2 regions of the Alteromonas sp. PRIM-21 genome follow, and region 1 is predicted to be linked to the other one. Evidence: predicted binding sites of a transcription regulator. Region 1 holds the regulator's gene; the other holds the start of a gene.

What was found. Region 1 encodes FNR, which switches genes on or off when oxygen is low (the NO sensors DNR and NnrR bind a similar motif). Its sites were predicted from a motif close to TTGATCTAGATCAA; they were not measured.
Region 2: a site for FNR is predicted at 1,551-1,564, ahead of IW644_RS13675 (PRC-barrel domain-containing protein). Genes of this name have one in related genera too.

The regions. Positions count from the first base shown of each region.
Region 1 covers NZ_JADOEK010000003.1:113,544-116,963, forward strand. The annotation lists gene ttcA (tRNA 2-thiocytidine(32) synthetase TtcA) at 1-62, opposite strand, end outside; gene uspE (universal stress protein UspE) at 295-1,218, opposite strand; gene fnr (fumarate/nitrate reduction transcriptional regulator Fnr) at 1,412-2,152, opposite strand; gene IW644_RS07185 (sulfite exporter TauE/SafE family protein) at 2,198-2,857, opposite strand; gene ccoS (cbb3-type cytochrome oxidase assembly protein CcoS) at 2,844-3,074, opposite strand; gene IW644_RS07195 (heavy metal translocating P-type ATPase) at 3,076-3,420, opposite strand, start outside.
Region 2 covers NZ_JADOEK010000009.1:130,197-133,616, forward strand. The annotation lists gene IW644_RS13660 (LysR family transcriptional regulator) at 1-437, opposite strand, end outside; gene IW644_RS13665 (hypothetical protein) at 564-761, opposite strand; gene maoP (DUF413 domain-containing protein) at 1,129-1,485, shown strand; gene IW644_RS13675 (PRC-barrel domain-containing protein) at 1,687-2,427, shown strand; gene IW644_RS13680 (ArsR/SmtB family transcription factor) at 2,515-2,826, opposite strand; gene IW644_RS13685 (rhodanese-like domain-containing protein) at 3,016-3,360, shown strand.

The sequences.
Region 1 (3,420 bases):
TTTTGCTTACTTTGCGCGGCGTTTAACGTCGGCGCGTCAGCACTGCTTGTGCCTAAACTCATAATTAACTAGCTTGGTTTGTGATAAAGGCGTCATTATACATTAAAGCGCCTTTTCGAGACTATGGCTGAGTGGTTAAATTTATCGAGAAGCGTTAAGTACTGATTAAAGCGTGTGTTATTAATTCGCGTAATTAACCGCTAAATGCGAGTTTTTTTATGAAAAGCGCCCATCGCCGACTCGCCATTTGTCGCCATTAAGTGTCTTGATATTTAAGCGCAATTAAGTCGTTAACTACACGGTTATAGGTGATTCAAATCCATCGGGCTTAATTGCTAATACGTCACAATTCAGTTCATCGATAACGTGTTCGGCAGTATTGCCAATAAGCGCTGCTGAAATACCCACCCGTCCCACGGTACCTATTACAACTAACTCTGCATCCAGTGTTTTTGCTACTTGTGGGATAACTTTTTCAGGTAAGCCTTCTTTAACCACACATTTATTATCTGGAATACCGTATTTGAGTGCGTGACTACGCATTTCTTTAATATGATGGTTTTTTACCGCATCGTGATACGTGTCTGGGTCAAACTCCGGCACTTCGATGGCAATGTTGAGTGGTGTTGAAGGGTAGCTGTTGACTAAATTAACGTTACCTTTCAGCAAAGAGGCATAGTCATTCGCGATTAATGTAAGCTTGTCGTTTAGTGCAGCGTGTTCATCATCTTCGCTCCCTACGTTCACTGCAGCAATGATTTCACCGCCTTCTGGCCAATCATGTTCTTTCACGAGTAGTACAGGGCGAGGGCATTTGCGCATTAAGTGCCAGTCCGTAGGTGTAAAGATCACTGACGCAAGGTCGTCATGTTTTTTAGTAGCTTTTACTACTAAGTCAATTTGGTTATTAAGGGCGTAATAAATAATCGACTCATAAGCACGGTTGTTCCACTCAACCACAATATCGGTCTCTGAAAAGCCTTGTTCTTTTAGCTGGGCAGATAGCCATTTGGCGTGTTCTTTTGTAACGGCATCGCGCATTGATTCACGTTCGTCGGGGCTAAGCATGGTTGTCATATCGTAAGACAAATCATATACCACCATCATAGCGGTAACCGTGGCGCCGGTTTTTGATGCAAGTTCATAGGCACGGCTTAGGGCAGGCTGGTTGTCGCGTTCCGCGTCCACCACGGCAAGAATTCGTTTACACTCAATCATAACGTCTCCTCAACTACAAAGCTTCGTATCGCTGTCGACATCGATATTGTTTCAAAACAGTTTATATAAACCATTTACATTAACTATAAACGACATTTAGAAAAACGTGAGTTGTTTTGGATCAAGGCGTAAATAATTCGTTGATAAACTAAAAAGCGCGCATGTAGCGCGCTTAAGATAAAAGAAGAATAAATTAACCGTTACAAACTACGCTAGGGCCATTTAACGCCTCTAGCTTGGTATTTAACCGATCAAAATCCAAAATAGAGATCAATTTTCCGTCTACCTTGATAATGTTTTCCTTCTGAAAACGACTTAATAGACGGCTAATGGTTTCTATCGTTAAGCCTAAATAGTTGCCGATTTCGTTTCGGGTCATAGTTAGGTGAAACTCTCTGTGCGAAAAGCCACGCTCTTCAAAACGCTGGGAAAGGTGTGATATAAAATACAGCAAACGCTCTTCAGCAGTACGCTTGTTTAAAAGCATGATCATGTCGTGATCTTGTTTTATCTCAGCGCTCATAAAGCTCATGATCTGATGGCGTAGTTTGGGAAATTGAACCGACATTTCATCAAGTGTGTCATAAGGCAGTTCACACACCATGGCGGTTTCTAGCGCAGAAGTGTAACTTTGATGCTTACTTTCACGCAGGGCATCAAAACCAATAATATCACCCGGGAAGTGGAAGCCGGTGATTTGCTCTTCACCTTCTTGATTAGTTACAAATGATTTAAAAGAACCTGTTCTTACCGCAAAAAGGGAACGAAATTTATCGCCAGTTTGAATGAGCGTATCGCCTTTATGAAGCGGTTTTTTGCGCTCGATTATATCGTCAAGAGATTCAATTTCTGTTTTGTTTAGTGCAACGGGTAAACACAGGTGACTAAAGCTACAGTTTTGACAGTGAATAGAAAATTGGCTTCCTTTGCTCATAATGCATGCTCTTTTAAAGACCCCACGACAATAATACACCTATTTTTAAACGATTGCGCCATGAATAAGATAGGCTGCATATATGGCCATTATTACTGCGATGAGTTGTCTAACGTGACTGTTTTGAAAACTACTAACAATATACTGACTGCCTGCACTTGCTGCGAGTAGCGTTGGCAAAGTACCTAAACCGAAGAAAAACATCACGGCGGCGCCTTGTACTGCATTGCCAGCAGCCAAAGACCAAGTAAGTGTTGAATACACTAATCCACAAGGTAACCAGCCCCAGATAAACCCATAAGGGATAGCGCTAAAAGGGGTTTTGAACGGTAAAAAACGCTTAGATAGTGGCTGCAGTTTAGAAAACAATCCTTTTCCAGCGCTTTCCAATACCGTTAAACCCGTCCACCATTTACCTAAATAACAGGCTAGCAACAACAGCATAAGGCCGCTAAGCAAAGATAGGGCATAGTTGGCAAGGGGCACGTAGTCGGCGGCTATTTTTCCAAGCGCCCCAGTTAGCGCGCCAGCGATGGTGTAGCTTGCTATACGTCCTATATTGTAGGCTAGGGTATAGGGTAATGCTGAAGCACCTTTTGGTGACACCATTCTTAGCGCTGCCACTATACCACCGCACATGCCCACGCAGTGAACACCGCCAGCTAAGCCGATAAGAAAGGCTGAGAAATAATTAATCCCCTCCATGCGACTCTTGGCTTTTATCTACTTTACTATCCTGAAATTGCTTGCGTTGCTCAGCGAGCTTTTTTTCCTCAGGCGGAAGGTCATCATCAAACAAAATACTGTAACCCTGACGGTCTAAATCTTCAAACTGATTGGTTTTAACCGCCCAGAAGAATATCACAATTGCCACAGCTACTATGATGATCGCGATTGGTATTAAAACGTAAATTATGCTCATACTATTTGCCCAGAAGTCGCGTAGAGTTTGTCACTACTATGATACTGCTTAATGACATTCCAACAACCGCCATCCACGGTGAAAGCAGGCCTGATACGGCGAAGGGTAAGATCAGCACATTGTAACCTAACGACCAACCAATATTTTGTCTTATTTTTTGTTTCACTTGGTGCGAGGTTTTAATTAACTCCGGTACAGAAAGTAGCTGGTCGCCTAGCAATATCACGTCGGCAGCAGTCTTCGCAACATCTGTCGCATTACCTACTGCTATCGCTACATCGGCACTAGCAAGCACTGGCGCGTCATTAATACCATCGCCCATCATCATTACCTTGGAGCCCGATTG
Region 2 (3,420 bases), on a different contig from region 1:
GGCTCAGTAGAAAAAGCGAGATCTGTAACTCTTTCATGTAGTTGACGTGACAGTGAGTCGAGCGTCAAAACTTCTGCCTTTACGGAATAGTCAGGAAATGAGTTGTGAAGGTGGCTTAGCATTGTGGGCAACAGTAATTCACTGGCAAGCTGTGTTGCCCCGCAAACCACATACTCAGACGATTGTACCTGCAGCTCTTGTTTGGCTTCGTTGAGTGTGGCACACAATTGCTTAGCGTAGGGCAGCAACTTTTCCCCAGATTGCGTGAGTTGGATACTGTTGCGCTGTCTAATAAAAAGCGTCGTGTGAAAATACTCCTCAAGCAGCTTTATTCTAGCACTAACGGCAGATTGAGTGAGGTAGAGATTTTCAGCGGCTTTACCGAAGTGACGTGTTTTTGTCACCTCTATGAAAGTGGTGAGAAAGCGTATATCCATGCTTGATGTACAACCGAATTGATATGGCTCTAAATTGACATAGATAATACGGTAAGTAAATATAAATGCACAGAAGCGCACCGCTTTAATCGATGCGCTTAATCAAAAATTCATCAACTTGTTGCGTTAATACTCTTCTTGATGCAAACGACGCTGCTTCTCTCGGCGTTGCATGTCCCGCTTCTGTTTTATTTTTACAGAGCTGTGACGTTTGGAAGTTGATTTTTTTGCGTGAAGACCTTCCTCTTCTACCGAGTCCCATTCATCACGCTGGTAACGATAGTCTTTACTCATTGACTTCTCTGGGTTATGAACACTTTTCAATTATCATCCTAAGCCGAAAAATAGAAAACGAATTTTAATCATCGTAGCGACAAGAATTTTTGATGACATTTTTACTGTATTTTCACAGGAGCACTTCGCCAACACATGTTTCATTTTTGTTACAAATTTCCCACCGCAAAAACTTGTTCCAAAAGTCGGATATATTGATAAATTTCATCAGGTTAAAAGAGGTGAACTCTCGTTCTATAACGTTTCAGAGAGCCTATTCGCGGCAATATTCTTATTAGATTCCATTACTTTTTGACCTATTAAAAATTTTTTATTGATAAGGAAAAAATCTTTTGTTTTATCTTCGGTTATATTTATTTTAAAAGTGCGCTGAACAAAACAATACGTTGGGTACAACATGAAAAGTTTAGCTATTCGACTATCTGCAAAACCATATATTGACCGTCAAAAGTTTCCCTATGGATTTCGTAAATCAGGTGACTTCAGTATCACTGAAGCCGATCTTCTAACTAACTATGGCAAGACTTTATTAGGCCTCGAAAACGGTGAACTTTCGCCAGAAAGTGAAGATGAGCAACACTTCGTTTCGTTCATTAATGGCAAAGTTGAAGCAGTAAATAACCTCGAAAAGGCATGGGCAAAATATGTAAAGCTGGCAAGAGGGAAAAAACATTTTTATACCCTTCATAGCAGTGCTAGTAATCAATCAGAATACGATGATGATTATTCTGATGAAGAGTTTGATGTAGCCTAACCCTAAAACATATCAGTCAACGTTAAAAAGCTCGCTCAGGCGAGCTTTTTTGTTTTAAGCGATAAATGATCTCAATCAAGGTTAAGCAAGAAGAAAATGAAGAAAGGTTAAGGACTGTCTACACTTAGAGTATTAAAGAGTGACGTTAACTAATAATAACTGTCGCTCTATACAAAGAGCCCTAGCAAAGGAGGCGCAACGATGATCATTAGTTCAAAACAGCTTACTCACTTTTCTATTCATGCCGTTGATGACAAAGTAGGCGGCGTTCGCGATATTCTTTTTGACGATGAAACGTTTACCGTACGTTATCTGGTTGCAGATACAAATACGTGGCTTCCGCTTAGCAGAAAAGTGGTTATTTCTCCCATTGCCGTTACAGAACTAGACAGCAGTGATGACAGTGTTCATGTAAATATGACTGTTGAAAAGTTAAAGAACAGCCCATCAATTGATGAACATAAGCCCGTGTCTCGAGAGTATGAGGAGAACCTCTTTAAATATTTCGGCTACGGCTACTACTGGATTGGGCCAGGAGCATGGGGAGAGTTTGCACATCCCAATGAGCTTGTTGAATTACAGCAGGCGGAAGAATCTGAAACACTTAACCCTAAGAAAACAAGTAATCACTTGAGGGCTGTGGGAGAAGTGGGAGGCTATGAAGTTGCCACGACTACCGACAATGTTGGGCACATAAGCAACTTTATAATCGATACGCGAAGTTGGAAAATAATAATGCTGGTGGTCGATACCAATAACTGGCTTCCAGGCGGTAAACACTTGGCGCTATTGCCGGGGGATATTGAAAATATTGATTGGGCCGCACACAGTGTCGCGGTTAACCTAAGCCATGATGAATTAGTCAATAGACCAGAAGTAGATAGTGATAGAATTCCAGAAGAAGATTACATCGCCATGTTGTGCAAACAACTGGATAAATAGTTTCAGATATGAATTTGAAGGAATGTTAAACGATACAATGTCCGCTATGTGGCGGACATTGTTGTTTTAATGATAATTAAGAAAAACCTACTCGCAGAAGAATTCGTCCATCAGCGCAATAAGTCGTTTAACACGCTCATCCGCAAGACGATAGTAAATTGTTTGGCCTTCCCTTCTGGTAGCTACCATTTTTGATTCTCGCAATAATGCGAGGTGTTGAGAAATCACGGGCTGTGAAACATTGACTACCTCTAGAAGCTCGGTTACCGACTTTTCCTCTTTCAACAATGAACAAAGCACCATGAGACGTGTTTTATTCGCAAATTGTTTAAGGAAGATCTCAGCTTCCACCGCATGTTCCATAATATCATCTGAACCTATTACCATATCCTCAGACATAAGCACTTCCTTTCTTTAACGTTTCTGGCAATAATTTAGCTATTAATTATACTAAAGTATAAGACATTTTGCCGACTTGCCATTATATGCGATGAATTCCGGTAATTGATATTGTTTTATTGAATTTCCATTTATACATTAGGTATTGCTTATTTATTTTGTACAAAATCGTTATAAATTGGGAGTACTATGCTAATAGATATTAAAACTCGAATTGAGAACATCAGTTTCGATATTCGTTGCGTCACTGCACAAAAAGCGTCTGAAGAGTTAGTGCGTAATGATGGAACCCTTATCGACGTAAGGGAAAGCGGCGAAGTAGCGAGCCAGCCAGTCCCCTCTGCCCTCAACATACCCCGAGGCGTGCTTGAGATGAAAGCATTGGAGAGATTCAAAGATGCCTCAATACCGCTCTACATCCATTGTGCATCTGGCGTTCGTGCAAAGTTAGCTGCTGAGCAACTAATGCAGATGGGATACGAGAAGGTATCAGTGGTAACGTGTCCCGTATCAACCATTAATCAAGCCTTTTAAGAATGACTTGTATAATCTGTCTATGCTATAAGTAGCCCAAAAGACAGGTAAAGGGCGTTG